3 regions of the Paenibacillus sp. FSL R10-2782 genome follow, and region 3 is predicted to be linked to each of the others. Evidence: predicted binding sites of a transcription regulator. Region 3 holds the regulator's gene; each other region holds the start of a gene.
What was found. The regulator NrdR, encoded in region 3, represses ribonucleotide reductase genes. The targets are predictions, from matches to a motif close to AACACNATATATNGTGTT.
Positions count from the first base shown of each region.

Region 1: a site for NrdR is predicted at 4,941-4,958, ahead of NST83_RS23590 (anaerobic ribonucleoside triphosphate reductase). Genes of this name have one in related genera too.
Region 2: a site for NrdR is predicted at 6,336-6,353, ahead of nrdI (class Ib ribonucleoside-diphosphate reductase assembly flavoprotein NrdI). Genes of this name have one in related genera too.

Region 1 covers NZ_CP151951.1:5,168,848-5,179,700, reverse strand. Annotated here, with positions in the region: gene metE (5-methyltetrahydropteroyltriglutamate--homocysteine S-methyltransferase) at 1-1,770, opposite strand, end outside; gene NST83_RS23600 (hypothetical protein) at 1,748-1,972, opposite strand; cobalamin riboswitch at 1,929-2,125, opposite strand; gene nrdG (anaerobic ribonucleoside-triphosphate reductase activating protein) at 2,416-2,913, opposite strand; gene NST83_RS23590 (anaerobic ribonucleoside triphosphate reductase) at 2,910-4,859, opposite strand; gene NST83_RS23585 (AbrB/MazE/SpoVT family DNA-binding domain-containing protein) at 5,155-5,625, opposite strand; gene NST83_RS23580 (glycoside hydrolase family 3 C-terminal domain-containing protein) at 6,004-8,934, shown strand; gene NST83_RS23575 (Rrf2 family transcriptional regulator) at 9,001-9,498, shown strand; gene NST83_RS23570 (diguanylate cyclase) at 9,616-10,707, opposite strand.
Region 2 covers NZ_CP151951.1:2,030,752-2,041,604, reverse strand. Annotated here, with positions in the region: gene NST83_RS09520 (glycoside hydrolase family 2 protein) at 1-201, opposite strand, end outside; gene NST83_RS09515 (LacI family DNA-binding transcriptional regulator) at 414-1,481, opposite strand; gene NST83_RS09510 (ABC transporter substrate-binding protein) at 1,763-3,454, shown strand; gene NST83_RS09505 (hypothetical protein) at 3,717-3,857, opposite strand; gene NST83_RS09500 (helix-turn-helix domain-containing protein) at 3,854-4,237, opposite strand; gene NST83_RS09495 (N-acyl homoserine lactonase family protein) at 4,411-5,259, shown strand; gene NST83_RS09490 (GNAT family protein) at 5,470-6,033, opposite strand; gene nrdI (class Ib ribonucleoside-diphosphate reductase assembly flavoprotein NrdI) at 6,521-6,880, shown strand; gene nrdE (class 1b ribonucleoside-diphosphate reductase subunit alpha) at 6,867-8,951, shown strand; gene nrdF (class 1b ribonucleoside-diphosphate reductase subunit beta) at 9,159-10,124, shown strand; gene NST83_RS09470 (DUF2239 family protein) at 10,521-10,853, shown strand, end outside.
Region 3 covers NZ_CP151951.1:1,834,671-1,845,523, reverse strand. Annotated here, with positions in the region: gene NST83_RS08580 (iron ABC transporter permease) at 1-154, opposite strand, end outside; gene NST83_RS08575 (iron-hydroxamate ABC transporter substrate-binding protein) at 314-1,264, opposite strand; gene NST83_RS08570 (helix-turn-helix domain-containing protein) at 1,446-3,101, opposite strand; gene NST83_RS08565 (SDR family NAD(P)-dependent oxidoreductase) at 3,357-4,241, opposite strand; gene NST83_RS08560 (MarR family winged helix-turn-helix transcriptional regulator) at 4,445-4,906, shown strand; tRNA gene NST83_RS08555 (tRNA-Lys) at 5,107-5,179, opposite strand; tRNA gene NST83_RS08550 (tRNA-Ala) at 5,189-5,264, opposite strand; gene nrdR (transcriptional regulator NrdR) at 5,395-5,862, opposite strand; gene NST83_RS08540 (alpha/beta-type small acid-soluble spore protein) at 5,968-6,192, shown strand; gene NST83_RS08535 (lytic transglycosylase domain-containing protein) at 6,326-6,889, opposite strand; gene coaE (dephospho-CoA kinase) at 6,886-7,482, opposite strand; gene ytaF (sporulation membrane protein YtaF) at 7,494-8,186, opposite strand; gene mutM (DNA-formamidopyrimidine glycosylase) at 8,298-9,128, opposite strand; gene polA (DNA polymerase I) at 9,200-10,853, opposite strand, start outside.

The DNA.
Region 1 (10,853 bases), 2.3 Mb from region 3:
CTGTAAAGCAACCTGACTGCGAGGAATATCATTACGCTCGAAGGACCAATTCAAAATCGTTACCGGACCTGTCAGCATTCCTTTGACTGGCTTGGAGGTCAACGATTGGGCGAAGGCCGTTTCTTCCACGGTCATGGGTTGATCGAACGACACGTCTCCGTATATAATCGGAGGTTTAACACACCGGGAGCCGTAGGACTGCACCCACCCGTTTTGTGTAAAGGCAAAGCCTTTCAGCTTTTCGCCAAAAAATTCAACCATGTCTGTCCGCTCAAATTCCCCATGTACGAGCACATCAATGCCAATGTCCTCCTGAATATCAATCCACTCCTTGATTTGCTGCTGAATGAACGTCCGATACTGCTCAGCAGACCACTCCCCTTTGCGATAATGCAGACGGGCTTTGCGAACCTCGGCGGTTTGCGGAAAGCTGCCAATCGTCGTCGTAGGCAATGGAGGCAGCTTCAGCTTGTCCTGCTGGATCACACGACGCTCAGCGAAGGGAACGCTGCGTGACTGCGGCTCTTTCGCCAGTAGAGCCGCCATATCGGCAGCGGTCTGTACTCGTGCCGCTGAGCTGTTGAAGCGGGCTACCGCGTCCGCACTCTGCCCAAGCTTGGCAAGTGCCGAGGGTTCGCGTTTGCCAAGCGCAGCGGTCAAAGCTGCGATTTCTTCCAGCTTTTCATCAGCAAAGGCCAGCGCTTGCATCAGCTCCCGGTCCAGCTTGTGTTCGGCTTCCAGACTGACTGGCACATGCAGCAGACTGCATGATGGCTGCACGATGAGCTGCGCAGCAGTTGTTTGCTCCGCCAGTTGCCCAAGCAGCGCCGCCACGACGTTCAGATCGGAGCGCCATATATTACGCCCATCAATGACCCCAGCGGCTAGTGTTTTCCCTGCGGGGAAGCCATGGCGGAGTACCTGCTGAAGGTTTTCGCCATCATCATGCACAAAATCAAGACCTATTCCCTGTACCGGGAGCGTGGACAGGCGCTCATAATGATCCAGACTGCCAAAGTAGGTTTGCAGCACGATATTTAAGGATGGAGCCGCTTGGGCCAAAGCCTCATAGGCCTCCTGAATAATGTCCAAATCCTCTGCCGGGAATGAGGTGGTCAGGACAGGCTCATCCACCTGCACCCACTGAACGCCTTCCGCAGCCAGCTCAGACAGGACGCGGGTGTACAGTGGCAGGAAACTTCTCACGATGGCGGCCAAATCCTTGCGGTCATAGCCTTTGGACAGAGCAACGAACGAATAAGGACCGATCATGACGGGCTTACCCTCAATGCTCAGTTCCTGTTTCGCTTCACGATAAGCCTGCAACGGCTTATTCTCGGTGAACACCGGGGTTGCATTGGCCAATTCGGGCACGATGTAGTGATAGTTGGTATTCAGCCATTTGGTCATTTCACTGGCGGTGGCACCCTTTTGTCCACGGGCTATCCCGAAATAGATGGATAGGGGAACAGGTCCGTCGGGACGATAGTTGAACCGTTCCGGCACCAGACCGAACATCACGGATGTATCAAGCATGTGATCATAATAGGTAAAGTCTCCGACCGGAATTCGATCAATTCCCTTGTCACGCTGCTTGCTCAGATGCTCCAGCCGCAATCGTTTCATCTCGGTATGCAGCTCGCTCTCATCGATGCTGCCGTTCCAGAAGCGTTCCAGTGCTTTTTTCCATTCCCGGTTTCCGCCGATACGCGGATATCCCAGACTACTGCTGGTCAGGCCAGGCAATTCAGGCACTTGAGTAAATGACATGTACTTTTCCTCCTAGGCTGGTAGCCAGTTTATTTTTGCGTACAAAAAAAGACATTCCTCCCCGGGTGTAAAAATGAGTATGGGAAAGAATGTCTCCGTTATTTAAAAATAAAAATTCGGCGACTGCTCTTAACACCTCCCTATCTCCCGTAGGTACTTGCGATGTTGTTAAAATAGGCAGGTCTCCTGACTTACGGATCATGACTTTCAGCGCTCCTTCCCGGTCTTTGGACCAGTGGGTGTACCAACAGCTGAAAATTCCCCGTTTACAGTGGCGGGACCGCGCCGGACTTGCACCGGCTTCCCTTTTAAGCCTGAACTGAATAGAACAGGCACCTATCTCCAAGCTATGCGATTGTGGTATGACGAATATTTATGCACTCGTATACTTGTTCACCATCATAAGTGAAACTTGCGGGATACGCAATAGAAACTCCGTTTGAACCTGTAATGAAATGATTAAGTTCATGGAAGCTGATTCAAGGTTTATTAAAAGCGTTCTGATCATCAGTACGCTATTGGTGTCCCCGATCTGAAGCATCTTGAAGTACAGGCCTTCTCCATTACACACAAAAAAGACAAGCCCTCCCCATAGGGAATGGACTTGTCTTAGGGCATAACAGCTTATGCGAGTATAACATCGCCTTAGGCTAATGTAACTATAGATCCTGCCTGAATGCTGGCTTTCACATCCACCAGTCGTTGATTGCGGCTTCCCCGGAAGGGAAGGGTCAGATCCTTTTGCTGTTCTACAAAACGACCGTCCACAATCACATCACACAGCAGCGCCAGCTCCCGGCGTGCCTGATCCGTAAGCAGCTCCTCATAGCAAAAGCCCGTATAGGCCCACACGGTTCGGTCCGGGCAGGTTGCGCGGAAATTGCGCACAAACTGCGAGCATTCCGCTGCTGAGAAAAAAGGATCTCCGCCGCAAAGGGTTAACCCGTCCAGCAGTGGATTATCTGCGATGTCACGGATGACTTCCTGCTGCCGTTCAGGTGTGAACGGTTCACCTGCGCGGAAGCTCCATGACGAGGGATTGAAGCAGCCGGGGCAGGCATGGCGGCAACCGCTAATGAATACGACGGTACGCAGGCCATGCCCTTCGTTCAGAGATTCTGGAATGTAGCCGCACAAATTCACCGATGCTTCACCCGGTCACGCACCTCAGCCTGTTTCGCGGCGTTGAAGCGAACGGTATAATCACCTGTCAGATATCCCGTTACCCGGCGCAAACGCTGAAAATGCGTATGTTCTTCATCAGCACCGCATTGGGGACAGCTTGTCCCGATAATGCCCTCGTAGCCGCATTCTGTGCAGCGGTCTACCGGATGATTGATGGAGAAGTACCCAATGTTTTGATGGAGCGCGTATTGTACAATTTTAAGAAACGCCTCCGGGTTATTCCGCGCATTACCATCCAGCTCTATGTACGAAATCGCACCAGCGTTGCACAGATTATGAAATGGGGCTTCGAGGCTGATTTTACGGGCAGCCGGAAGCGTATAGTACACGGGAATATGAAAAGAATTCGTGTAGTATTCACGGTCATTCACACCGGGAATGACTCCGAAATCACGCTGATCCAGCAACGTGAATTTGCCGGATAGACCCTCGGCAGGCGTAGCGAACAGCGTAATATTAAGGTTATGCAATTCACTCATCCGGTCGCAGTAGACACGCATGGAAGCTATGATTCGCTCCGCCTCGCGGTATACAGCGTCATCCTCCCCGTGGTGTTTGCCGTACAGTGCCTTCATGCACTCAGCTAACCCGATGAACCCCATAGAAAGCGTACCGTGCTTTAGTACGCTTCCCACCTGTTCATCCGGCTCCAGCTCTTCTCCGCCTTCCCATACCCCTTCGCGCATCATAAAGTCTGAGGCTTTTGCCGGCTGGTTGGTCTGTATATGGTAGCGATGGATCAGTCCATCCACGGCAATGCGCATAACCTCTTCCAGTCTGGTATCAAAGCCATCCCGGTCAGGTACCTTGCGCTTGCCTGTGCAAATACCGTATTCAATGCCAAGACGCACCAGATTAATCGTATTGAATGAGAGATTACCCTTGCCGCTTTGACGGTTTCTGCCGAAACGGTCAGCAATGGTGCGGGTACGGCAGCCCATCGTCGCAATAATGGTATCCGGATCATCTGCGCGGTAATAGGGCAGGTTGAAGGTAGCATCCACATTAACGAAATTGGGATACATACGTTTGCTGGAGCACTCAACCGCCCGCAGGAACAAGTCATAGTTGATATCGCCTTCGGACTGATTAATTCCCTGTTTGCATTGGAAAATATGCTGTGGGAAAATAGGGGTTTCCCCGCTGCCCAAGCCACGGATAGTGGCCTCCAGCAATGACAGTGTAACAAGTCGCCCCTCAGCAGAAGTACACATTCCGTAATTCAGTGAGGTGAACGGAATTTGTCCACCTGCCCGACTGCTCATGGTATTCAGGTTATGAATAAGGGATTCAGCGGCCTGGCGGGTCTCCGTCTCCGTTTCTTCACGTGCGAATGCGTATGAACGAGGGCAGACCTCATGTAATAGACTGTTGGCTATATGTAATTCGTCATCAGGCATCGCCGATTCTATTTCTTCTCCGAACAGGCGCAATCCCTTGCGCAGATGCTTGCGGAAGGACCGGGCCACGTAAGGAGCAAGGTCCCAATCTATTTTATTGGCAGAGACACCTCCAAATTGGCTGTTTTGCTGAGACTGGAATATGATAGCCACCAGTGCCATAGCAGACATAATAGTTTGCGGGGTGCGCACAGAGCCGTTGCCTGTATTAAAGCCATCTCGCAGCAGGCGACCAAAAGGAATAAAGATACAGTTCGTAGTTCCGAGCGCATATTGGTCCAAATCGTGAACATACACATACCCGTGGTCGATCGCGTCTGTCAGTTCAGGCGGAAGCACACGTAGTCGCGCATACCACTTCGCGTACTCGGAGCCAAGCTTGCTCATTTTGCCACTGAACGATTCTCCATTCAAATTTGCATTCTCCCGCAGCATGTCCAGGTCTTGTGCTCCAATGACCCGCTCGCCGATGCTGTATAATTGATGTTCCTCCAACACCTTCATTGCAAAAACCTCCATATAGTAAAATATATATTATTCTCCAAAAACAATATATTGACGATATCGTGTACTAAACAATTGTTTCAGTCTATATATTGTATATATGGATGGATGGAGAGTATGTGATTATTGTCACGTTGATAGGGGAGGAGAACGACAAAAAAGTCAGATGAAAAGTCAGGAACACATTAACGAATACGCTCCTTGCTCTACACCTGACGAATGAATATTTGACGGAAAACAATAGGATGGCAATCCATTGGATCTAAGTATATTTTGTAATAAATTACGGGATCATTTAAAGCAGCTTTTTCAGTTGGGACACCCGACCTTGCGAGATATCGAGCATTTGAGCATATACCTTTTGTGGCAGGTTGGGATGTTCTTGAATCAGCTTTCGGAGCTTTTTTACCATTTCTCCTTGCTGTACTCTGGATTGTTTAGGCTGCGAGGTTGTATGCTTACGAACCGGCTTGGTATGTTCCTGAGCCTGGATGGCTTCGGTGCTGGTGGGGTGTACATTTTCCTCTGTCTTTAATACCTGAATGCAATCGGCGCAAATAAAGCTATCACGAAAATAAGTCAAATGATCAACTGCGCCGCAAAATTTGCAGGATACACCTGTATATTTCCTTAATACAAATCCTTCTTCATTCACGAAAAATTCGAGCGAATCACCAATATTGATATCCATCGTGGTGCGCATTTCCTTGGGAAGCACGATTCGCCCCAATTGATCCAGAGGCCGTGTCATTCCGGTATTTTTCATAAACCCTTCCTCCTTCGATTATATATCCTGATTATACCAAAAAATATTATTTTTTGCTTTGTTTATTGAAGAAAATATACATTTTTTTTAATTTGCACACTGCTACTAACCAGGCACATTGGCTAAAAGCTTCCTGAGTGGTTATGCAAGAAGACGCAGACGAAGCTACAATTCGTGATTGTACGCTCATGTCCTAACAAACATCCGATATCCACGCCATTGGCGACGCTGCTCTATCCAGTATTGAATGAAGAAACGGAGCCAAATGGTGAGCAGCGGCAATTGTTGCCGGGGTACTCCTTTTTCGCTATGATATATTAAAACGCTTTCATAACAGCCTTTTATGATATTTTAAATGGAGAGAAGGAGATGATGGATATGAGTCATGAAACAACGGATTTAGAATATTTTTTTCAAAATCCGAAGATTCATCTGGACGAGCGTGTATGGGATTTGGTGTCCCGCCTAACCTTGGAGGAAAAGATTGAATCTATGCTGCAATACCAGCCTGCCATTGAACGATTGGGAGTCGCCGCATACAAGCATGGTACGGAAGCAGCACATGGTATAGCCTGGTTAGGTGAGGCGACTTCCTTTCCACAGCCTGTGGGGTTGGCTTGTACGTGGGATACGGAACTGATGCGACAAGTCGGCTCGGTTATTTCAGATGAAGCGCGTGTATACTACCGCCGTGACCCGGCGCTAAACGGACTGACGTTATGGGCACCAACCGTAGATATGGAACGTGATCCGCGCTGGGGGCGTAATGAGGAAGCGTATGGAGAAGACCCGTATTTAACGGGAGAACTGGCGAAGGAATTGGTTAAAGGCATACAGGGCGATCATCCGATATATTTGAAAGCGGTTGCGACATTGAAACATTTCCTCGGAAACAATAACGAGGTGGACCGGGGAAGTGATTCCTCCAGCATAGACCCGCGAAACCTTCGTGAATACTATCTGAAAGCCTTTGAGAAGCCTTTTACGGAAGGCAAAGCCCAATCCATGATGACCTCTTATAACCTGATTAATGGAACGCCCGCTACGTTGTATCACGGTGTTAATGATATTGTCAGGGGCGAATGGGGAATGGACGGCTTTGTCGTCAGTGATGCTGGTGATGTGATGGGAATCGTAAAGGACCATCAGTATTATGACTCCCACACACCGGGTGTGGCTGAATCCATTCGCGCGGGGATCGACAGCATTACGGATGATGCGGATTTGTCCAAGCAGGCCATTCGTGATGCCTTGGCGCAAGGAACGCTGCAAGAAACGGACCTGGATCAGGCGTTGTTCCATACATTTCGTGTTCGATTTAGACTGGGGGAATTTGATCCGGCGGCAGACAATCCCTATGCCCTGATCGGGGAAGAGGCTCTGATGACAGAGCAAGCCCGTGAACTGTCGTTGCGTGCAGCGAGAGAGCAGATCGTACTGTTGAAAAATGAGCGTTCGCTCCTGCCGCTCGACCCTGCGGGATGCGGCAAGGTGGCGGTGATCGGGGCGCTTGGCAATGAGGTGTACCGCGACTGGTATTCCGGCACGCTTCCATATTTTGTGACACCGCTTGAAGCGATTCGCGCCAAGCTGGAAAGCAAAGACGCGCAGGAGCGCGTCGTATACCGCGATGCCAAGGATCGCGTGACCTTCGCGGCGGCGAATGACGGAGCGAGGCTTACGGTTGATTCCTCCGGTGACATGCGGTTGTCCCATGATGCCGAACCAACGGTTTTGACCATGAACGATTGGGGCTACGGCAGCGTCACGTTGACCGACGAGCGCCTGGGTACCTATGTGACGAGCGATGAGGAAACGCTTCGTGTGACAGCTAAGGAAGCGTATGGCTGGTATGTCAAAGAAGTCTTTGGACTGACCCCTGTTGACAAGGGGGAGTGTCTCTGGACGACATGGAACGGCAAGCCTGTGATCACAGGGACAGAGGGTTCATTGAAGGTAACGGAAGCTGTTAACCAAGACCATACAACATTCCGGTTAGAGACGGTGTCGGACGGTTTAGTGGAAGCGATAGCCACTGCGCAAGCAGCAGATACAGTGATTGTATTCGTCGGCAATCACCCGCTGATTAACGGCAAGGAAGAGAATGACCGTCCAGGCTTGGAGCTGGCAGCCTCCCAGCAGCGGCTCATCGAGGAAGTGTATCGGGTTAACCCTAATACGATCGTGGTTCTGACGGGCAGCTATCCGTTTGCCATCCCTTGGGTACAGGAGCATATTCCGGCGATCGTGTACACGTCTCATGCCGGACAAGAGCATGGCACGGCAGTAGCGGATGTGCTGTTTGGGGATTATGCGCCAGCGGGTCGTTTGAATATGACATGGTACCAGGCGGAGGAGCAATTGGGTGATATCAAAGATTACGATATTATTCGCGGCGGACGTACCTATCAATATTTTGAAGGTGAACCTTTGTACGCGTTCGGCCACGGTTTGACGTATTCGCCATTTGAGTACAGCCATCTGCGCACAGATGCCCAAGGGCCCAATCCCAACGATAGGTCCGTCCCCGAAGGTAGTGTGAACTTTTTGGGTGCTCTAGATGCTACGGATACCCTGAATGTATCGGTGGACATTACGAATCGGGGCATAGCTGCCGGGGAGGAGGTTGTACAGCTATATGTACGGCCCGGAGCTTCGCGAGTAAAACGAGCGCTGAAGACATTGTGTGGATTTCAACGCATCTGCTTACAGCCGGGGGAGACGCGAACGATTTCTTTTACAATGCGAGTGAGGGATTGGGCGATTTGGGATGTTACACGGGATCGCTATTGCGTTGAAGCTGGCGAGTACACCTTGCTGGCAGGTGCCTCTTCAGCGGATATCCGGCTGGAGCACCCTGTGAACGTTCTAGGCGAAGTTATCCCGCCCCGGCAAGCCAGACAAAGCATTCGCGCTGAAAACTTTGATGATTGTTCCCATGTCCTGCTGGATGAAAGCAAGGAGCAAAAGGAGGCTTGTGTACGTCCGCGTTCACCTCAACGTCCCGGCTGGATTGCCTTTCATGGCGTAGAATTAGATACGATGAGCGTGGTTAAACTTCAATGCCGAGTGTCAGGCAATAGCCACGATGCAGCAATTGAGCTTCGTTTGGATACGCCGGACAGCGAAGTTGCAGCACGTATAAGCGTTGGTCATACGGGAGGAGCGCAAGCATGGATGACGCTCTCAGAAGCACTGGGTCCAGTCTCGGGTACACATGATGTGTACCTGTGGTTGAGTGGCGAAGTGCGGCTAAGTTATTTTACTTTGAGCGCTTGTGCTACAGGAGATTCAAGCCTTCAGGGTTGAACTTACTTCTGACTTCACGTACAATGCATTCAACGAAGTTTCTACAGCTTAGGGGTGTCATTTCATTTGAATAGTGAAAAAAGACTACGCACCGCAACGCCCAGATGGCTTGGGGTGGCGGTAAAGGCGCTTGTCTATTTGGAAAAGCATGGAGAGCTCTGTGCCAGCGGATCTATTGCCCGCTCTATCGACTGTGAGGTCACCTTGGTGCGCAGGGTGCTGACGCGACTTGTACAGGCAGAATTAATAGCAGCACGTGAAGGCCGTGAGGGAGGCTATGTGCTTACCCGTTCGGCGGAGCATATTACACTTGCCGATATATACCACGCCATTGAAATATGTGATCCGATTTTTCCAGGTATGATGCATGAACCAGAGACGAACCCCTTTTGTGGGGAGCTTGCAACCGCCGTATCCGAAATCTTGGTCGAGAGCGAACGACGTATGCTGGAGGTATGGGAGTCTCATACGCTGGCTTCACTCGCCAAGCGTACAACGCTGGTGGTGGGCGGCAGCATCCGTAATGAAGGCGAGGATGCCAAGGCTTCTTCCAAAGGGGATTAACACATTTTTTTCAAAACGGATAATAGCCGATACGACTCTTCCAAGAGAGGGATGTATCGGCTATTTCTGCAGGGTACTCATATGATGCGAAATCGTAAATGAAAAGAATGCCGAGCTTTATGCCTGATAGGAGCAGACCCGATTACGCCCTGCATTTTTAGCTTCGTATAGTGCTCTATCCGCCTGTTCCAGCAGAGCCGCTCCGGACATATCCTCCCCGTTATCGGGAAAGGTCGTTACGCCGATAGACACTGTGACTTTGAGTATAAGCCCGTCTGATACAACGAACTCGTACTGATCTACCCCGCCAAGGATCTGATTCGCTATACGTAACGCTTGCCGGAAAGCACAATTCGGCAGAAGTACGGTGAATTCCTCCCCGCCGCTGCGGGTTACCACATCAAAGGAGCGACATTTTTTCCTCAAAATCTGACCTAGCTGGCGCAGCACCGCATCCCCCGCCGCATGACCGTAGGTATCGTTCACTTCTTTAAAATGATCAATATCCAATACAAGTATAGATAGATGCTCATGGCGTTGACGAGCTTGGGGAAGCTTCTCTTCCAGTGAAAATTCAAGCTGTCTTCTGTTGCTCAGATTCGTGAGATAGTCTGTAAAGGAGGTATGCTCCAGACGAAGCAACAGCTCATTGGACGTGTTGATGGACTCGGCTATGAGATACAGGAGAAATCCACCTGCCATAGAAATAACGAAATGGAGCGGATAAACGTTCAGAACATCATCAATATCATTCAAATTAATTGAGAGAGAGCAGAAAATAATGCCCAAAGCGAAAACGTTCATCATCATCAGCTTCGTTAAACGTGACCAGGACAGATTTGACAGCAAAGCGCAACCCAGGCCCACGAGCATCATAAAAAAAGCCCCCACAATGGCTTGAGTGGTGACACCAAACAGCAATAATCTGCCTAAGCATATAAATAGGGTAGCCATGAGTGTTGCCGGGCCGCCAATGTAAGCCGCCGTAGCTACGATAGCCAGATGACGAAGATCGGCAATGGTATTAAAACCAACTGGGATCGAATAGCACATCAAGACAATGCCATAGCACCCAAAAAGAGCGCCTCCGATCCAATGAGCTTTACGTTTTAAATTTTGGAGACGTATTTTATATCTTTGCGATATGACACCGGTTATGTACAGAAAGGTAACAAGGATACAGGTATTTACAAAAAACGTACTAAACAAGATGCTAACCCTCCCGAGAGGCATATTACTTCATATTATCAAAAAAACGAATGTTAGGCTTGAAAATGCAGAATTATTTGAAATTTAATACGCTAGTGTGACTTATAACGTTTCGTCCTTGCATGTAGTGCATAACTGGGAATAGA
Region 2 (10,853 bases), 200 kb from region 3:
CATTTCAAAACAGGCTTCGTATATCCAGTCCTGTTTGTCAATCCATTGTACCTCCGCCTCGTTCGTTCCAATAAAAGGATCTGGAATTTTGCCATGTCGTAAAAGGTCCGTATGCACACATCCCGGTACTTTCGCGCTAAGCCACTCATCACCTGGTGCTTTCCTAAACCTCCAGTTATCCAACCCTGTCACATTGAACATCGTCGCAAGCCTCCCTATAAGGATGATTGGGAACATCTGGACTCCTCTATAAACATAACAAAAATAACATTAAGCTAACAAAATAGTCAAATCGTTTTTTGTGACAAAAAAAATTGCAAAACAACAAAGAGAAGCCGCCCTCGCCCCAAAAGGCTAAAAAGCGACTTTTTTATCAGTCCGCGTGTATGGAACTACCTATCTATATCTGGACATCAACTATATGTGATTGTACTTATCGGGTGTTCATGATCATCCTTACCCTGACTGAGCCGCGGCGCATACCCCTCTCGTACGACCAGTTCCGCGTGCAGAAGCTTTTTCTCGACGGGGGAATCCGGGTTGGTTATGCGCCATAGCAATTGATCCACCGCACGCATGCCCAAAAGCTCCTTATCCACTCTAACCGTAGCATAAATCGGCATCTGCTCGCTCGTATCGTCAAAACCGGTCACTCCACAGCGCCTCGGGACGTCAATTCCCTTTCGTTTGAGCGCATCCACCACGTGCCCGGCAGTCACATCATTCACACATACAAACATCTCTGGCAATTCATCCTCGGTCAGCTTGTCCAATTCCTCGGCAAGCTTCTGCGCACCCATGTGGAGCAAGGCTCTATTTTGCTTTAATCCTATTCCTCCAAGCTCCAATGTGGAGCGAAAAGCTTCCCAACGTTCAGAGAAGCTGTGAGCATCGTCGATATTTCCAACAAATTGAAAGCGGGTATAGCCCCTGCACAGCACATTTCTCATGAGCTCAGACATACATGTGCGGTTATCTGTAAACACCGTATCGCTTAAAAACGCAGCATCCCAATGATCCACCATAACGACCGGAATGCTCATCCGATAAATATTCAGCAATATAGAAGTAGAAATCGACCCTACCGTAATAATGCCCCTGATCGCTTCTGGATTCAGCAAAGCAAACATATCCTCTGTTGAAGGCTCCGTTAACGTCAGCATGTTCATTCCCTTTCCATTCAAGCGCTCAGAAATGCCTTCAAACACAGGACCCCAATACCTGGATTCTCTATTCTGGTGCCGTATATTTGGAAATAACACCAGCACAGTTCCCGACCATTCCCCGGCATCCGTGTCCCGAGGTTCCACCCCCGTTGTCTTTGGATGATTGCGAAAATAGCCCATCTGGGCAGCCAGCTTGACCAACACTGCCCTCGTTTCCTCACTTACTCCGGGCTTGCCGGACAATGCACGCGAAACAGCGAACTTTGAAACACCAGCCGCATCCGCAATTTCCTGCAACGTTACTTTTCCACGCATCTTCTCACCCAACCCTATTCGGAATCTTTTTTTGCCTCTGCCTTTCCAATTGCATGGGTGTACCCATAAACTGGTATCATCGTAGCACACTTTGTTTGAGATCATCAAACGATAGATTTGCACAAATCCACACCATCCACCAAAATATGTTTGCATAATAAAAAAACAAACACATAACAAATCAACATAAATGACTTGACGTAAGGTTCGGTATTTCCTACAATTTACTATTGAAAGCACTTACATTATGTAAATCATACTTATAAAGGGGGATTTTGCAGATGTTCAAGATCAGGTCGGTACGACAAGGCTCCATCCTTCTCCTGGCTTTGTTGCTGCTCGTCACGACGGGCTGCGCAAACGGAACAGGCGGTACGGCAGAAAATGAAAATCCCGATGATACCAGTCCTGTTACACTTACTTTTTTTGGTGGTGACGCCAGCTCGAATTGGAATAACATGAAGGATGCAATTGGACAGGAAATTATCAAAAAAACGGGCGTGACACTGAACGGAGAACATGCCGTCAATGGCCGGAGTGAGGAAAAGTTTGCTTTGATGGCTGCCAGCGGAGAGTATCCTGACCTAGTCTATCCCAAAAACGATGTCGGTAAGCTGGTCGATGCCGGGGCACTCATTGACTTAACCGACCTGATTGATAAATACGGCCCCAATATCAAGAAAGTGTACGGAGACTATTTTAACCGTATAAAATATAGCCATGACGACCCTGCCATCTATACCATTCCGACAAATTTAGGCGTAGATCACATCGCATTTGACGCACAAGCCGGGTTCGAAATCCAGCATCAGGCGCTGGAGAAGCTCGGCTATCCGAAAATTCGCACAGTTCAGGATTTTGAAAAAGCACTCAAGGACTATGTAGCCCTATATCCCACCACTAACGGTCAACCTACCATCCCCCTCTCCCTGGATGCCGAAGATTGGAAAATTCAAATTACCGTAACAAATCCGGCAGTTACCGCTACAGGCGGACCGGACGATGGAGAGTATTATATCGATCCCAAGACACGTAAAGCCATTCTCCACTACAAACGCCCGGAGGAACGGGAATATTTTCGCTGGCTGAATCATATGTACAACGAAGGACTGCTGGATAAGGATACTTTTGTGCAAAAAAGCGATCAATACAAGTCCAAAATCGCCGCAGGTCGTGTGATTGGACTCATTGATCAGGAGTGGAACTATCAGGATGCCGAAAACGCGCTCAAAGCGTCGGGCAAGGATGAATTTACCTACGCGCATTTCCCGGTTACGTTAAGCGAGAAATACAAGGATCATTCCCTCCAGCCGCTCGGCTTTGATGCTGCATACGGGATCGGAATTACGACCTCGTGCAAAAATCCCGTGCGTGCCATCAAGTTTCTGGATTTTCTGGCCTCCGACGAAGGACAGATTTTGCGCAACTGGGGAATCGAAGGCCAGCATTACAATGTAGAGAACGGCAAACGGGTTATTCCGCCCGATGTGCAGCAACGTAAAAACACCGATAATTCCGCCTTTATGAGAGAGTCGGGCATCGGTTTGTACTGGATATGGGGGCCGCATTACGGTGACGGCATCAAGGACCCTTCCGGCAACTACTATACGACGAACTATCCAGAGATGATTACTGAAAATTACAGCCGGGCCGAAAAAAAATCACTGCAAGCCTACAATGCTCGAACGTGGAAGGACCTGTTCCCGAACGAAAAGGATTTTCCGGTGAAAGAATGGGGCGCCGCCTACAACATGCCCGTTCCGACCAATACAAACTACAATGTCATTTATCAGAAGTCGCAGGACATTGTGCGCAAACGGATTCCCGAAGCTGTACTCGCCAAGCCCGATCAATTTGATGCTATCTATGACCGCATGCTCCAAGAGCTGGATCAGGCAGGTGTGCCGAAGGCTGAAGAAATCTACACCGGACTGATCCAAAATCGGCTTAAGCTGTGGAACGCGGAAAAATAACGATCAAAGGGGCTGAACTTAAAAGTTACTTATCGTGCCACTACGCAGTCGAATGGTGCTTCCTATCGCCACCTCCCCCGGATTTCTTGAATAATCATATAACTAGGTAAAAATCCGGGGAAGTGATGCTTCCGAAGCCAGCTATCCTACGGAAAGCTTTTAAAGCGACCGCTTCGCTTGTACAGCACCATTCCGCCTACTCCGTTTTGATGTTTATTTTTCAAGTTCAGTATAGTTCGAGTTTGGCTTGTATAATGAAAGATTACAGGGCTGCCTTGATGATTTCCATGATCCAAATGCCTTGTTCGGAAAGGCCGATCTGACGTGGCTGTTGAAATGTATTCCCCGCCGAGTTCGAAAAGCTGATCAACAAGCCGATGATAAGCACAATCCAAATCTTCACTTACTGTATTTCAGATCATAATTGACTCTTGCCTCTTCTACATGCGAATAATTCGTTCTGCCCCACTGTCTTAATTCTTTCATCGGTAGAAGTAAGGTTTCGCCTAAAGGGGTTAGCGAATATTCCACAGTAGCAGGTACTGTTGGTGTAATATGGCGTTGGACTAGCCCATCCCGCTCCAGCTTTCGTACCGTTTGTGTCAGCATTTTTTTGGAGATGCCCTCGACTCTTCTTGAAATATCCCCGTATCTGATGCGCCCATTCTCCAATGCGTAAATGACGAGCGCCGTCCACTTGTTGGAAATAATGTCGAGAACTCTGCTATAGCCACAACCCGCCAGCGTGATGTCGGGTTGTTTTTTGGTGATTGAAGATGTCAAATCCTATCCCCTCCTATGCACTTAAAAGTACCCTGGACACATTAAAGTGCCTCCTTATGTAAGTTTAGATTTTATATTAAGGTATGTCTATACCTGCCGCTACGGCAGCGTAATCGTCACGAGTGAAGTCAGAGATCTACTTGTAAATTACTCTTCATCGGGAGGAAACAAACATGCCAAATATTATTAAACCGCGGCCTAAACTGTATGTGATGGATAACGGACGAATGAGCATGGACAAGAACTGGATCATTGCGATGCATAACCCGGCTACGATTAACAATCCTAATGCGTCAACAGAATTCGCAGAATTCCCCATTTATACAGTATTGATCGACCATCCTGAGGGAAAGATTCTGTTTGATACAGCATGTAATCCGAACTCGATGGGCCGCGAAGGGCGTTGGGCCGAATCAACGCAATTGGCATCTCCTTGGGTGGCCAGTGAGGAATGTTACCTGCATAACCGGCTGGAGCAGTTGAACGTAAGACCCGAGGAAATTAGGTACGTCATTGCCTCTCATTTGCATTTGGACCACGCGGGGTGCCTGGAAATGTTCACGAACGCTACCATTATCGTACATGAGGATGAGTTGAACGGTGCGCTGCAGAGCTATGCCCGTAATGTAAAAGAAGGAGCTTATGTCTGGGCGGACATTGATGCATGGATCAAAAATCACTTGCAGTGGAAAACAATCAAACGCCATCAGGATAACCTGGAACTGGCTGAAGGCATCAAGGTCCTCAACTTTGGTAGCGGGCATGCTTGGGGGATGATAGGCTTGCATATTGAACTGCCGGAGACAGGGGGGATCATCCTCGCTTCGGATGCTATTTATTCAGCGGAAAGCTACGGTCCACCCGTCAAGCCGCCAGGCGTTATTTATGATCTGCTTGGTTACCGGGATACGGTGGAAAAAATCCGCACTCTGGCTGCACGGACGAATTCTCAAGTGTGGTTCGGTCATGATGCTATTCAATTCAAACAATTACGCAAATCAACCGAGGGATATTACGAATAAAATGTTCAATATGTCAGGTATCTACCCCAAAAGCCCGCAATCTCGCGGGCTTCTATGATTCGCTTGTCTGCAATCGCACCTGTAGTAAGAAGTTCGCACTTTGCAGAGAAAGTCCTTTGGCTAAGAGAAATAAGATGAGCGTAGTCCCTGTAATCTCACTCATAAAAAATTGAAGAAAGCTGACGGAATAAAATAACTTATGTGCTTTCATTATCGAGATTCCGTCGTTTGCTCCGCAGCCTTATACTCACTTCGTAAAATGCCCATTTGAATGATGTCATAGTATTGGCCTTCCCTGAACAGCTTTTGCCGCAGCCGACCTTCCTCCTTGAAGCCGCAGGCCAGATAGCAGCGATATGCACGCTCGTTGTATGCATAGACCTCCAGCTCCAGCCGATTCAGGTTCAGTGTATGAAATACAAATTTCTGTAATAGCCGGATCGCTTCACGTCCGTAGCCTTTGCCCAGGTTATCATCGCGCCCAATCACAATGCCGAGCGTGGCGTGCCGATTCAACCAGTTGATTTTAAATAAATCCAGTTGTCCAATATAGTCCAGTGTGTCTTTATGTGCAATAACAAAGCCCTTGATCTCGGAGTTACCATCGATCATCATCTGTACGTAGGCTTCGCTATTCGTCTGAGAATGAGGATAAGTAAAAACATCGCTCAAACCGCGTGTAATATCCGGGTCATTGACCCATTTTCGTATTTCCGGTATATCCTCCTGACGATACTCCCTCAATACGATGCGTTCCCCAATAATATGTGGCATAGTACATCTTCCCTTCGGTTATGTAATGGTATCTTAATATAGCATCAAACGACCCTGAATCCATAAATCCATTACCCATCATACGTATTCCCCCTACAGTAAAAGGTAGATTTACTGCTGTATCTCCTATTGACAAATCGTACATCTTCATCTCTCAAAACTCCAGTACATTTGTAAAATTCGCACGAAAAAAAAAGTTATTCTGCTTATCCCGCACCCCGCTTGGACTTGCCCCCAATCCTTGTGCCCAACCTTTTAAAAGTGATTGACCTCACCTATATATAGATATAAAATAGAAATCGTACTCTAAATATAGTGTGCAACGCGTATTTTACACATATATCTTGAAAATACAGATATGGAAGAACCGATATAAATAGGCGTGAAAATTTTGGCGAAGCACAGCCAGCAAGGGGTTGCAAATCTTTACAGGATTTCGAGCCTTGGGCAGATGCTGTTTTGCCAAATGTCAAGGAGGATGAATACAATGCTGATTGCCTATGATTCCAAGACCGGCAATGTAAAAAGATTTATCGGGAAGCTCAAGCTTCCGGCGGTCCAAATCCAGGAGCAAATGACTATAGAGGAACCATACGTACTCATTACATATACAACGGGGTTTGGACAGATACCTGAGAGGGTATCTTCCTTTTTGCAAAAAAATGCTCAAAACCTCGTGGGTGTAGCTGCCAGCGGCAACCGTAATTGGGGCGAGAGCTTTGCCAAAAGCGCGGATTTGATCTCCGACCATTACAACGTGCCTGTCATCAGTAAATTTGAATTATCCGGAACGTTCGGCGATGTAGAGCGTTTCAAACAGGGGGTGAGCCGAGTTGCGGCATATTGAACTGAACAACATGTTGATGAAACGCGATACAGATGGCTTTTTCCAATTGGAAAAGGACCAAGAGGCTGTAGACGAATTTATGAAGGAAGTCGAAGAACGGAGCTTGAAGTTTGCAGATACAGCGGCTCAAGTGCTCTACATGATTGAGAATGATTATTACGAAAATTTCTATAGTAGCTATACATCTGACGAAATTAAGGATATTTTCCATATCACTCATAGTTATCATTTTAAATTCCCTTCCTATATGGCAGCATCCAAGTTTTATACGGATTATGCAGTGAAAAGCAATGACCGTAAGGTTTATCTGGAGCACTATCCTGACCGGGTGGCGGTCGTCGCCCTGCATTTGGGACGCGGTAACGCCGATACAGCGCGCTTGTTGTCCCGCTCGATGATGGAGCAGCGTCTCCAGCCGGCAACACCAACCTTCCTGAATGCAGGCAAAAGCCGTCGTGGGGAATTGGTATCCTGCTTCCTGCTCGAAATGGACGACTCTCTCAACTCGATCAACTACGTGCTGAACACTTGCATGCAGTTGTCCAAAATCGGCGGCGGTGTCGCGGTCAACCTGTCGAAACTGCGGTCACGTGGCGAAGCGATTAAAGGTGTGGAGGGCGCGGCTAAAGGCATTATGCCTGTGCTGAAACTGATGGAGGACGGCTTCTCCTACGCGGATCAGATGGGTCAACGTAAAGGTTCCGGCGCTGCATACTACAACATTTTCGGTTGGGATGTACTGGAGTTCCTGGATAGTAAAAAAATCAATGCCGACGAAAGAGTACGCCTCAAGACACTCTCCATCGGACTGATTGTTCCGAACCGCTTTTATAAGCTGGCTCAGGATAATGAGCCGCTGCATGTATTCGCTCCTTATAGTGTGTACAAGGCTTACGGTACGCATCTGGACGATATGGATCTGGATGAAATGTACGATACATTGCTCGCTGACGACCGGGTGAAGAAAAAGGTTGCGATGAGCGCGCGTGACATGTTGACCAAAATTGCCATGATCCAGCTGGAATCCGGCTATCCATACATGATGAACAAAAGTAACGCGAATCAAGCACATGCCCTTAAAAACGTAGGTCAGGTTAAAATGTCGAACCTGTGCACAGAAATTTTCCAATTACAGGAAACCTCTGAAATTACAAATTACGGCCAACAGGATACAATCCGTCGGGATATCAGCTGTAATCTGGCTTCTCTCAACATTGTAAATGTGATGGAGCATGGCAAAATCCGCGAATCCGTTCACGAGGGAATGATTGCCCTGACCTCGGTCAGCGATATGACTCAAGTCGCAAACGCGCCGGGTGTTGCCAAGGCAAACCGTGAGATGCATTCTGTCGGTCTGGGTGTCATGAACCTGCACGGCTACCTTGCCAAGAACAAAATTGCTTATGAAAGCAACGAAGCGAAGGATTTTGTCCGTACCTTCTTTATGACGATGAACTATCACTCGCTGGAGAAGAGCATGGAGATCGCGCAAGCGGCCGGACAAAGCTTTTATGGCTTTGAGGAATCGGATTACGCGACTGGGGTGTATTTTGACCGTTATCTGAACACCGATTACCGTCCGACAACGGAACGCGTACAAGAGCTATTTGGCGGTATTTATATTCCTTCTCCAGAGGATTGGGACAAGCTGAAAGCAGATGTGCAGAAGAACGGCCTGTATCACGCGTACCGTATGGCGATTGCGCCGACGGCCAGCATTTCATATATTCAAAATGCGACGTCCAGCGTAATGCCTATCGTGGAACAAATTGAAACACGTACCTATGCGAACTCGACGACCTATTATCCAATGCCTTACTTGCAAAGAGATAATGTGTTCTTTTATAAATCCGCGTATCAAATGGATCAATTCAAAGTGCTTGACCTGATTGCAGAAATTCAGCCTCACGTGGATCAAGGAATTTCAACCGTGCTTCATGTGAACAGTGACGTGACTACACGCCAATTGGCACGTTGCTATCTGTATGCTGCTCACAAAGGACTCAAATCGTTGTACTACACACGTACCAAAAAGCTGTCTGTAGAAGAGTGCCTCACCTGCTCGGTCTAAGACCGTACTCATAAATTAACATTAGAAGTCCTCATATATATCGATGCTTTTCATTAGAAGCTGTATCCAGCGTGATGTTCTGCCCTTTATGGGTTGGGACACGGCCTCGCGGATGCAGCTTCCGTATGTCAAGCAAACGATGATTCGCCTATGTCATTTCGTTATGACTCTAGGAAATCTCGGAAGCTGAAGGGAGAATGCTAAACAATGACAGGTATACAAGCTGTAAACTGGAATCGCTCGGACGATGATTTTACACTGATGTTCTGGAATCAGAACATTATGCAATTTTGGACGGATGATGAAATTCCGCTGTCCGACGATAAAATGAGTTGGGTAACCCTCAGTGATATTGAAAAAGAAGCCTATATGAAAGTATTAGGCGGCTTAACGTTGCTGGATACGATTCAAGGCGGCGTAGGTATGCCGCAAATTATGGAGCATGTGGACGGGCTGCAACGCAAAGCTGTACTAAGCTTTATGGCGATGATGGAGCAAATTCATGCGAAGTCGTACAGCAGCATTTTTACAACCCTAGCTTCTACGGAAGAGATCGATGATATATTCCGTTGGGTAGAGGAAAATCCGTATCTTCAGACCAAGGCGGAAACCATTCGTCAGTATTATTTGAATATTCATGCACCAAAAGACTTGTATCTCGCTATGGCAGCGTCTGTGCTGTTAGAAAGCTATTTATTTTATAGCGGCTTCTTCTATCCTCTCTATCTGGCGGGTCAGGGCAAGATGACATGCAGCGGAGAAATTATCGACTTGATTTTACGGGACGAAAGTATTCACGGTGTTTATGTGGGTGTGCTGGCACAGGAGATTTATGCAGAGCTGGACGAGGAAGAGCAACGGGATCTGTACCAGACGCTGGTAGGGTTGCTGCGCTACTTGCACAATAACGAGGAACAATACACCGAGCAAATTTATGCTCCCATCGGGCTGGTGGACGATGTCAAAGTCTTTTTACGCTACAACGCCAATAAGGCTATGATGAACCTGGGCTTTGATCCACTGTTTGAAGAAGAAGAAGTCAATCCAATTGTAATCAACGGCATCAGCACTCACACCAAGCAGCATGATTTCTTTTCTAAAAAAGGAAACGGCTACGTGCGTGCAATGAATGTGGAGCCGCTGACTGATGATGATTTTAATTTTGGAGTGTAGGTAATTAGATCGTGTTAATTGTAGTAACGTAAATAGAGGATGGTTAGTTCATTATATGAACTAATCTCCTCTATTTTTTGTTTAAAAGAAATATTAACTATAGCTTTAAAGTTTTTCATTGGGAGTGGCGTTATGAGAGTACAAGAAGTAATTCTTAATGATGTTGGATGAGGTAGGAGTTTCAGTTGTTCCTGTAAAAGCAACAACACACTAAAGACTTATTGCTATGCATTAAAACAGTATTTCACTTAGCCCTCAACAGCGCGGTCCTCTTAGGCCGCGTCTTTTGCATTTATTTCCTCCATAACGAACGGCAAAATCAATATTACCCGGGTAATATTGATTTTTTATTTTTACCCGGGTATAATTGGTGAGGCAATCAGAGAGGAGGTCAGCATGAGTAATGCCCTAACGCACTTTTACTGCACGGCATTTTTGGGTGTGGGAGTCGTCGCCAGTGGTTCGTTACAGCACGTTGTTACTACAGTGAAGGATGCTCTGGATGACAGAGACCTCACACAGTTGCTTATATTTGACGATTCCACAGGGAAGCCAATAGATGTTGATTTTCGTGAGAAGACAGATGATGTGCTCAAACGATTAGGAGAACAGTTAGGTGACCTACCCGGTACGGAAGTGAATCACCAGCCTATACGGCGGGTCGGTCGACCCAAGCTGGGGGTTGTATCCGGTGAGGTTACGTTATTGCCACGGCATTGGGAATGGCTC
Region 3 (10,853 bases):
CATCCTTGGTACCCGAGGTGAGAGCAAGCCACAGGTCGTGGAGCGTCGTTTCCGCTGCACCGAATATCATTGAAATGATGAAACACAAAATGAGCGCCAGCACGCTGCCAAGAAGCTTATATGCAAAGGGAAAAGCATGTTGTTTAATCTTCATCGGACTCTCATCTCTTCTTTAATGAAATATGCGAAGAAACTGTTGGTTAACAAGTTCCTTCGCATCGGGTAAATTGGTTTACAACGAAAGACGAATCGTTGCCATGATTTGAATCGTAGGCGACCCTAAGCGTTGCAGTCCCGAAATAGGAATCAACTCTTACTGACCGAGAAAATGTTGAATGAAAAATTTCAATTGGTATTCCATACTCAGTGGATCGTTAAAGTAGAACGCCTTCGCGTCGGCCTCGAAGACACGTTGATTCTTGACAGCGGGAATATTCTTGTACGTTTCGGTATTCTGGAACGAATTATCCTCATCCGCGTTTTTACTAAAAATGACATAGTCACCTAGGTAATCTTTCATAACCTCCGTCGATAAGGCAAGATAGCCTTCTTTCTGGGTCGCCTCCTTGACTTTCTTCGGCATGGCGAGTCCGAACTCCTGATAGAGAATTTCGGTTCCGCGGCCAAAGTTATCGCCATAGACATAGAGTTGCTTATTGAATGTTTCGATAACGGAAACCGTCGCATCTGCACCGATTTTCGCCTTGATTTCTTTTCCGGCTTTTTGAGCACGGGCTGTAAAATCATCGGCCCAGGCTTGTGCTTCTTTTTCTTTATTCAACAATTTTCCGATTTCACGTTGCTGGGTTAAGAAATCCACCTTGCCATATGTATAAGTGACAGTAGGAGCGATTTGCTTAAATTTATCGACGTTCTTAATATCTGAAAGCCCGATAATAAGATCCGGATTCAACTCGATGATCTTCTCCAGACTTTCATCTGTAACCGCCTCGGCGCCTTCGAGCTTCTCTTCAAAATTCGGGTTGGTCTTGGACATTTCGTCCACACCGACCAGAGGCACACCGAGCGCCATAACGTTACCTGTTAAGAACCTGGTAAGCACAACGACGCGTTGTGGATGGGTCGGAACCTCCACGGGGCCATTCTCGGATTGGTAGACGAATGTGGTAGATTCCGATTTAGAGTCCGAAGCAGCCTCAGAGGACGAACTTTTACTATTCTGGGTATGGTTCGCTTGGTTTCCGCCACAAGCACTCAATACAACCACAAGTAAAAGTACCAGCGGAATAAAAAGCTTTTTCATAAAATAACTCTCTCCCTTTCAAAACGCTATGTTCAATGAGTCTTCATATCGTGCATGAGATGCTAATTTTAAACTTAGTATCTCTTTCATTGATTATGAAATTCATTCTCATTTGTATGAACTAATTATATGGAACCACTATGCGCCGAGCCATGCCTTTTTGTTTGGAAAATGACTTGGACTATTGGTTACTTGTAAATAAAGCTACCGCGCGTTGAAGCTGCAAACGAATAGAAACCGGATTGTAGGGCAACCATTCATCCAGGTCAAGCAGATGTACATTATTCCGCTGTACAGCGGGAAGGCTGCTCCAATAGGAGGACCTGAATATCTTTTCACTATGTGCGGTGGAGCCCTTCTCATCCGGAAACACAGCAACCAATAATTGAGACCCAGCATAAGCCGCAAGTTCGGATATCTCAATGGGAATAGAATGAAATTGATCCCCACGCTTCTTCATCTCCTGCCCAATCAATTCAGGAGGCCGTAGTCCAAGCGATTGATAGATAATATATCCGACATTTCTCGCTCCGTAAACGAGCAGCTTATCTGGCTTAATCACCAGAATCGTTATAATTTCATGAGCGACTGCGCATTGCTGGATCAGTGAACGGGCTGCCTGTTCTTCCTTTTCAAAAGCAGCCAGCCACTGCTCTGCCCGATCGCTCCGCTGAACAGCATGTGCAATACGACGCAGATGCTCTTTCCATCCCATTTCCATCCATGAAATTTCCACGATAGGCGCTACAACTCGCAAATGCTCAGGATTTAGCCCATATTGGTGCAAATGCTGTTTGGCTGCAATGATCAACTCAATGTTGGTATCGAGCAATACTGAGTTCACCTGTTCAGCAGAACAGTTCGTGCTTATAAACTTCATCGTTTGCGGTGGCTCCAGACCATTCGTCTTCACATATTCGCTGCTTTCCGAAATGGTGACAGCAGGTTCCAACCCAAGCAGCAACAGATGGCTGGCGTAAGGTATAAGCAATACAGCCACACGCTGGGATGATCCGCGGTTGTAGCTTGAAGGTGATGCTCCTGTATGCTGCTTAAAACGACGGCTTAGATAAAATTCATCCTTGTAACCTACCTTCATTGCAATTTCCCGGAGCGTGCCTGATCCGTTAATTAACAGCTCTTTGGCTCGATGAACGCGCAGCCGCGACAAATATTCGTTCGGGGAAAAACCGGTAAGCTGCTTAAGCTGGATAGAATAATGTGATCGGCTTACGCCTGCAATCGAGGCCAACTGCTCACGCGTTATTTTCTCGTTATAGTGATTTTCCAAATACGTAATGCTGTGTTCCATCGACGGCTGCTCACTGGCAGCATACTTGGCCTCCTGCTGTTTCAACAGTTGAAGAATGATTTGGTGAAAGATAATTTGATTCTGCACATGACGGGCTTCACTAGCAGGTAAACGATGGATATACAGCTCCTCCACATTAGCCACAATCGCAGGCTCATAATGGGAAAACTGAATATTGGCATTGGAGGCCACCTCGCTTTTCCGCATCATTGCGCCTGCGGGCAGAGCGCTCACCTGCTCAAGCGTACGGATTAAAAGTTTATAAGCATGAAGTGGTTGCTGGAGATTCGTAATTAAAGCGGCATGGCTATGCGCCGGGAGAAGGATGACGCTCCCTTCCACAAGCTCGTACATTTGGTCATGAATCCTGAGAATGCCTTTGCCGCTGGCAATCGCAATCAGCACGGTTACACTCTCATGAATCTTGTACATCGGAAAATTAGAGGTGCTGTACAGCGAATGGATGCTGTCAGCAGTATATAAAGGAAAATGGGACTCTGCCCACTCCGAGACAACGTTATCCACAAGCAAAGCCTCCATTACAAAATATTGAGGAATGTCTTTCAGTCCTCTGCGTTGTATTAAGCAAAAAAGTCCAATTATATAGCATAAAAACGATATCTACACTATAAATGATCAAACCTTTTTCATGCTACTGCTATTCTCCAAATTCCACATCTTATGCAGATCATGTATTTCGCAAGAGTATACTATGCTCATGCTACCCCACCTTGGATTTTTACAATACAGTCCTCAGTTTAGCCGCTGTAATCCATAAAATCAGGTCATATTGTTAAGAAAACCTCTTTGTTGTAGTAATTCTTTCGTACAGTTCCACAGTTTATTTTGCATAGCAATATCTCCACCGGGGTGTACAGGTACAATCGAATGTCCGGTTCCGACATTAAAATACCCTCCTGTAACTGCCTGGTACTGCGGATCCACAATTAAACGAGTCATAATATCAGCTCCTCTGCGTGGATCACCAATATGAAAAAAATTCAATAAACGCTCAAGCATTGATGCAAACCAGAGCTCACGTCCGAGACCAGTAACATTAAACCCCGGATTCAGAGCGTTAACACTGACCCCCGTACCAGTCCATTGACGTGCCAGTTCACCCGTAAACATAATGTTAAACAGCTTGGTTTTTCCATAAATTTCAGACGAGCCTCTGGCAGTAAAAGGGGCTATATTGGTCAAATCCTCAGGGAGCTCAAGCTCGCCATGATTGCGTGAAGCCTCAGAGGCAACATTGACAATTCTGGCGCTTCCTGCATTTTTCAAGGAATGCTGTAAGGCGTGCGTCAATAACCACGGTGCTAAATAGTTCACAGCCATCATTTCTGCTAATCCCTCGGAGGTTACCCGTTGTTCGAATGCATGCAATCCTGCATTATTCAAAAGCACATCTATTTTGGGGTATGCAGTTGAAATCTCGTTTCCCATACGTCTGACATCTTTCATTAAAGATAGATCCCCTAAAAAATAGTCTACTTTTGTTGAGGGCCTCATACCTTTAATAATTTCTTTAGTAGCTTCAGCGCGATCCCTGCTCCTGGCTGTCAGGACAAGATGAGTACCACGTTTAGCCAATTCAATCGCAACGAGTTGCCCCAAACCACTTGTTGCGCCAGTTATTACAACAATCGGATTAGCCGTCATATTGATTCTCCTTTGTGCAGAAATAGTCATTGTCAATGTAATGGGCCGTTCATTGCTTTGCTCCGTTAGACCCGTCTTAAGTTTTGACATTCAGTTGGCGTGACTATATACTTGATATAAATCAACTATATTACTTTGATTGATATATGTCAATTAATTAACTTGAATGATTTAATTTATCAATTAAGGTTAGGTGAAATAGGATGAATGATGATCAACACAAAAATACGCAGAGAGGACAACTGGAGTTGGAACTCGGCGAGCAAATCAATGCGCTCATAAGCGCCTCACATGCGCTAAATGTCAAAACTGCAGCACGTTTTGACCCTTCAATACAACCTGCGGGTTTCCATATTATCCGTTGGCTGTACTCATATGGGCCAACAAGCGCCACTATGCTGGCGGAATCAACAGCTATGGATCGCAGTTCGGTTAGCCGTCTCGTCAAACAACTTGAGCTTTTGGGTTATGTGAAAAGGGAAGCCTCCCCTGATGATCGTCGAGGAATACTTCTATCCCTCACTGAGCTTGGACAACAAAAGACGATTGATGCTCTAAAAGAGAAAGAATTTGTATTTTACGAACACATTTCAAGATGGGACGATGAACAACTTGAACATTTTATCGGAATGCTCAGGGACTTTAACGGATTTGATCACCAGTAACAAGTTCATAGGTTGATGACTGCCTTTCTTAAAAGCATGGAGTAAAACTAAAATAAACGTCGTGTCCTGATTAGAGAGAACATGGCGTTTATTTTTCATCAAGAAATATAGAGCCTCCTGTGACCAAACGTGTGACCACGAAGGAAAACAAAGCTAAATTCAAAACAAAAAAACGGCATTTCTGCCGTTTTTCTAAAGGATGGACTCTCAGGGACTCGAACCCTGGACCAATTGATTAAGAGTCAACTGCTCTACCAACTGAGCTAAGAGTCCATATTATTATGGTGGAGCCTAGGGGGATCGAACCCCTGACCTCATCGCTGCCAGCGATGCGCTCTCCCAGCTGAGCTAAGGCCCCATTTTATGTAATTTCAATCATCTGTTTCAAGCGACTCCTATATCATATAAAATTATTACCCCTGTGTCAATACTTTTATAAAAAATTTATAATTCCCCTTCCTCCATCAACCAAAGATACAGTCAGCGATCTAGTCGCTGGCTGCATCTTTGGATAAAAGTGTTTTCAGTTCCTTCATAAACATGTTGATGTCTTTGAACTGCCGATATACGGACGCAAAGCGTACGTAGGCGACCTCATCAACAGGATAGAGCTGTTCCATGACCAGCTCGCCGATCTGCTGGCTGTCCACTTCAGTGGCGGCTGTGTTGCGGATAGCATTTTCCACCTGGGATACGATCATATCCAGCTGCTCGACTGATACAGGACGCTTCTCGCAGGCCCGAATGAGACCGCGCAGCATTTTATCACGGCTGAATTCTTCACGGCTGCCATCTTTTTTAATGACCATCAACGGAGTCTCCTCCACCATTTCAAAGGTGGTAAAACGCCTAGCACATTGCTCACATTCACGGCGGCGGCGGATGGACTTGTTGTCATTCGCGGGCCGCGAGTCCAGCACCTTTGTTCCATTGTAAGTACAGTACGGACATTTCATAAATTCATCACTTCCTTTTTCCAATAAATTCTCTATACTTTTTCGTAATAATTTTGTCAAAACGGTTCATAATATGTTTACCACGTCGCGAGGAGGTGAACAACAATGGCACAAGGAAACAATGGCAACTCCAACAACCTGGTAGTCAGCAAAGCCTCCGGCGCTCTGGAGCAAATGAAATATGAAATCGCTCAAGAGCTGGGTATCAGCATTCCTCAAGATGGATACCAAGGTAACATGACTTCCTATGAGAACGGTTCGATCGGGGGCTACATTACAAAACGCCTCGTAACGATCGCCGAACAACAATTGGCAGGTCAATACCAATAATCGTTGTAACGCAGAAGTAACAAGCAAAAGTGTACGGATGGGCTGCCAAACACAGTCTGTCCTGCACTTTTTTCATTTTAATGGAAAAAGGCCCATATTGTCATGATATATTTACATGCTGCCTCGTCACCCATTAAAACTGATTATAAATCTTCGTATACTGCCTGTAGTAGTATATAACCCGCTGTACATAATGTCGTGTCTCGCCAAAAGGGATTTGCTTAATGGATTCTTCTTTCCCATCCCATACGCCCTTATCTAGCCACTCCTGCACTTTACCGGGGCCTGCGTTGTAAGCTGCAACGATAGCTATGGGATTATTCTTAAATTTTACCGACAGGTTATGCACATACCAGGTTCCCAGCTCAATGTTGGTGCCGGGCTCGTGCTTGACGTTATCCAGCGGAACCTTTTGGATCTGGGTGCTGTCCATAATCCAATTCGCTGTATCAGGCATGATCTGCATGAGTCCCAGTGCACCTTTGTGCGACTGCTTGCTGGCCTTAAAATTCGTCTCAACACGGATAATGGACGCCACCAAAAACGGATCCACTTCATACGTCTGCGAGTATTGCCGGATCTCATCCTTATATTGAATCGGATAGAACCACGACATCCAGTTTGAATTAAAAAACAGAATCAAGACAAACCCAACAAACAAAGTCAGCAGGACTCTTTTTTTGCGCAAAATATTCATGCCAGTCCCTTTCGCTGCCAGAATTGATCAATTTGCTGTTTTGTTTCAGCCTGTGTTCCACTATTGTCGATGACGATATCGGCCAGGCTTCTTTTTTGTTCAATATCCATTTGCGCGGATAACCGAAGTCCGGCTTGTTCCTCGGTCAATCCATCTCTGAGCATCAGACGCTGGAGCTGCACATCGCGTGGTACGTATACCACCATAATTTCATCGTACAAGCTTTCCAGCCCTGACTCATACAGTAACGGGATATCCGCCAAAATAAGTTTGTCTGGATGTTCGCGTTCGTAAGATCCCATGCGCGTACGCATTTCCTCACGAATCGCAGGATGTGTAATATCGTTAAGCGCCTGCCTCTGAGCAGGGTCTTCAAATACAATCTCGCCCAGCTTTTTGCGGTGCAAAGTTCCATCACTGTTCATCACAGCTTGTCCAAAATGCTGTATGACCGCCATCAGCACCGGGTGCCCCGGAAGCATTACTTCCCGGGCAATGGCATCTGCGTCGATCAGCAGCGCACCCTTGGCGACCAGTAGAGCCGACACGGTGCTTTTACCGGTAGCAATACCTCCGGTTAATCCGATATTCATGCTCTTTCACCTCATAACAGCTTCAATATACCCATCATAATCAATAATAATGCCGGTAACACACCCAGCGCCTTCATAAATCGAAATGCCGATAGACAGAAACCTGTTTTCATACCTGCAATCAAAAATGTCCCGCTGAAAAATGCAATAGCCAGCGCGGTAGCGAGTGGCTGGAAGCCCAACATAGCTGCTCCCAATCCTGCACCGAACGCATCTACCGATAAAGCGATCCCTAACCAAATCGCCTCCGTAGCGGATATACTGCCTGAACGGTCCATATCTGCAGCAGACGGACTTCGGAGAATCCGAATAACGAGACCCCATTTGCGGAATTCCAAAGAAAATACAGTCCGTTCCTCTTGCACTTCTAAGGATTTCTCAGCCTCCAGAACATTTCTGCTCACAGGATCAGGATCATCAATCAAATCTTCCTTGCGATGCAGAGACTGATACAAAGAGTGACAGCCAATCCCAATCAGAATGACAGCGCCAAAAACCGTCGTATATACAGGAGACAGAACCTGGGACAATAATGCGCCTAGCTGCATGGATATGCCAATGACCAAACCTGAGCATACTGAAATGATAACAATGGACAGCAGTGGAATTTTCATTTTGCGTAGCCCATATGTAACACCGACTCCGAAACTGTCAAGACTTAGCGCAAATGCCAGCAGCAGCAGGGCTCCCCAATGATTAGCCACTCCAATTCCCCCCATTGCGAAGGAAGGGCCCTAAAGCAGCCGGAACCCTTCGCAGTATTGGTACTTGGAATCAATATATGAGAGGAATGGGCTTTGGGTGACTGTACCTGTTCAACGCAGGGGCTGACAGACCGGGCAATGATGTGTACCACGTCCGGCTACGACGGATTTTTCGATCAATGTACCACAGTGAACACAAGGCTTAACGCTACGTCCATAGATTTGCAATTGATGCTGAAAATCGCCCGCTTCACCCTGCCCGTTGACGAATGATTTGATGGACGAACCTCCGACCAGAATCGACGCGCTTAAAGTGGAGATAATAGCTTCGTGCAACACACGAAACTGGTTTTCATCCAAACTTTTGGCTGGCTGTGCCGGATGTATACCCGCCTTAAACAACGACTCATCCACATAAATATTCCCGATGCCTACAACATATGACTGGTTTAACAGGGCAGCCTTGATCGAGGTTGAACGGGTACCGACAGCGGCGCGAAGCGCCTCCGGCGTAAAGGATTCTTCCATCGGCTCCAAACCGAGCTTGTTCAGCGGCTTTTCCAGCAAATCCTGTCCTTCCGTAAATAAATGCATCGTGCCGAATTGGCGAACATCCTGATAGCGTAATTCCGTACCATCCGTAAAATGAAAGATAACGTGAGTATGCTTTTCCACAGGATCATTTTCCGAATACAGGCCATATCGCCCTTCCATTCTGAGATGGGAAACAAGCACCAGCCCGTCCAGCAGAATCCGCAAAAACTTCCCGCGTCTCTCCACTCCTATAATGCGATGATCAGCCAATTCCATAGCAAAAGCGTGTATATCATCAGGCCGCTGAATAATGCGCGGCAGATTCACGGTCACATGATCTATATGTTTATCGACGATAAGCTCGTTTAACGTTCGTTTAATCGTTTCTACTTCCGGTAATTCCGGCATGATGTCTTCACCTCACCCTATATTATAACGGAAGCAGCGTTAAATTGGGACTATCTACTCGTTGAAATAACCTATTTCGCTTCATACCAATTACTTCCATAGCTAACTTCCGCTTTGAGCGGTACAGACAGATTCAGCGCCGCTTCCATCGTAGCCGGGACAAGCTCTTTCATCGTTTCCATTTCCTCCGGCGGAACCTCGAAAACAAGCTCATCATGTACTTGAAGCAGCATACGACTGCGAAGATTACGGTCGCGAAGCGCCACATCCATCTGTACCATCGCCAGTTTGATAATATCGGCTGCGGTACCTTGAATCGGCGTATTCATTGCGGTACGCTCCGCGAACGAACGCAGGTTGAAGTTGCTGGCGTTAATCTCCGGCAAATAACGTCTGCGCTCCAGCAGCGTTTTTACGTATCCGTCCCGCTTCGCATCCTTCACAATATCATCCATGTAACGACGAACGCCCTGGAACACGTCAAAATATTGGTCAATAAAGCGAGCCGCTTCCTTGCGCGTAATATTTAGGTTTTGCGACAAACCGTAATCACTGATCCCGTAGACAATCCCGAAGTTAACCGCCTTGGCAGAACGCCGCATGTTAGAATCTACGGCTTCCGCAGGGATGCCGAAAACATCGGACGCGGTCTTCGTATGAATGTCCATATCGTGGACGAAGGCTTCCTTCAAGCGCTCATCATCCGAAATATCAGCCAGCACTCGCAGCTCGATCTGCGAATAGTCCGCTGCCAGAATAGACCAGCCCGGCTCGGACGGCACAAATACCTTACGGATTTTACGTCCCTCTTCCAGACGAATCGGAATATTTTGCAAATTAGGAAATTGGCTGCTCAAGCGTCCGGTTGCTGCAACCGTCTGCCGGAAATACGTATGCAACTTGCCCGTTTTATCCGAAATTTCCTTAAGTAATCCTTCCACATACGTGGATTGGAGTTTCGCAATGGTACGGTACTGCAAAATGTTTTGCACAATATCATGATATGGGGCGAGCTTTTCCAGTACCTCGGCATCGGTGGAGTACCCGGTTTTCGTCTTTTTAATAACAGGAAGGCCCAGCTTATCGAACAAAATTTCACCTAACTGCTTGGGCGAATTCAGATTGAACTCCACACCGGCAATGCTGTATATCTCGCGCACCAGCGTTTCAATCTGGGCTTCAAATTCTTTACCCAAAGCGCGCAATTCTTCCACATGAACCAAAATGCCCTGCTTCTCCATATCCGCTAAAATGCGGGACAACGGCATTTCCAGCTCATGGAAGAGCTTGTGCATTTCCGTTTTTTCCAGCTCGGCCTGCTGTACAGGCACCAGCGCTTCAATCACCGCCGCCTTACGCGCCACATGATCGGACAGCACATCCACATCAGGCACTTTATATTTAGCGCCTTTGCCGAAGACTTCATCATCCGGACGAATCGAAGACAAGCCATATTTGGCTGCCAATCCGCTCAGTGACTGGTTCGCATCCGTTGGGTCCAGCAAATATCCGGCCAACTGGACATCGAACTCGGCCCCGGCAAATTCGATCCCGTGCCAATGCAAGGCTAAATCCGTACGGTGCAGATCATGCCCCCGCTTTTTACGCCCAGCATCGGCGAGCCATTCGCGGACAGGTTTGGCTGCATCAGTTTGCAGTACATCCAAGGTCATAAAAAACTGTCGTCCCGCTCCGCCAAAGACCAGCCCCACAATTTCAGCATGA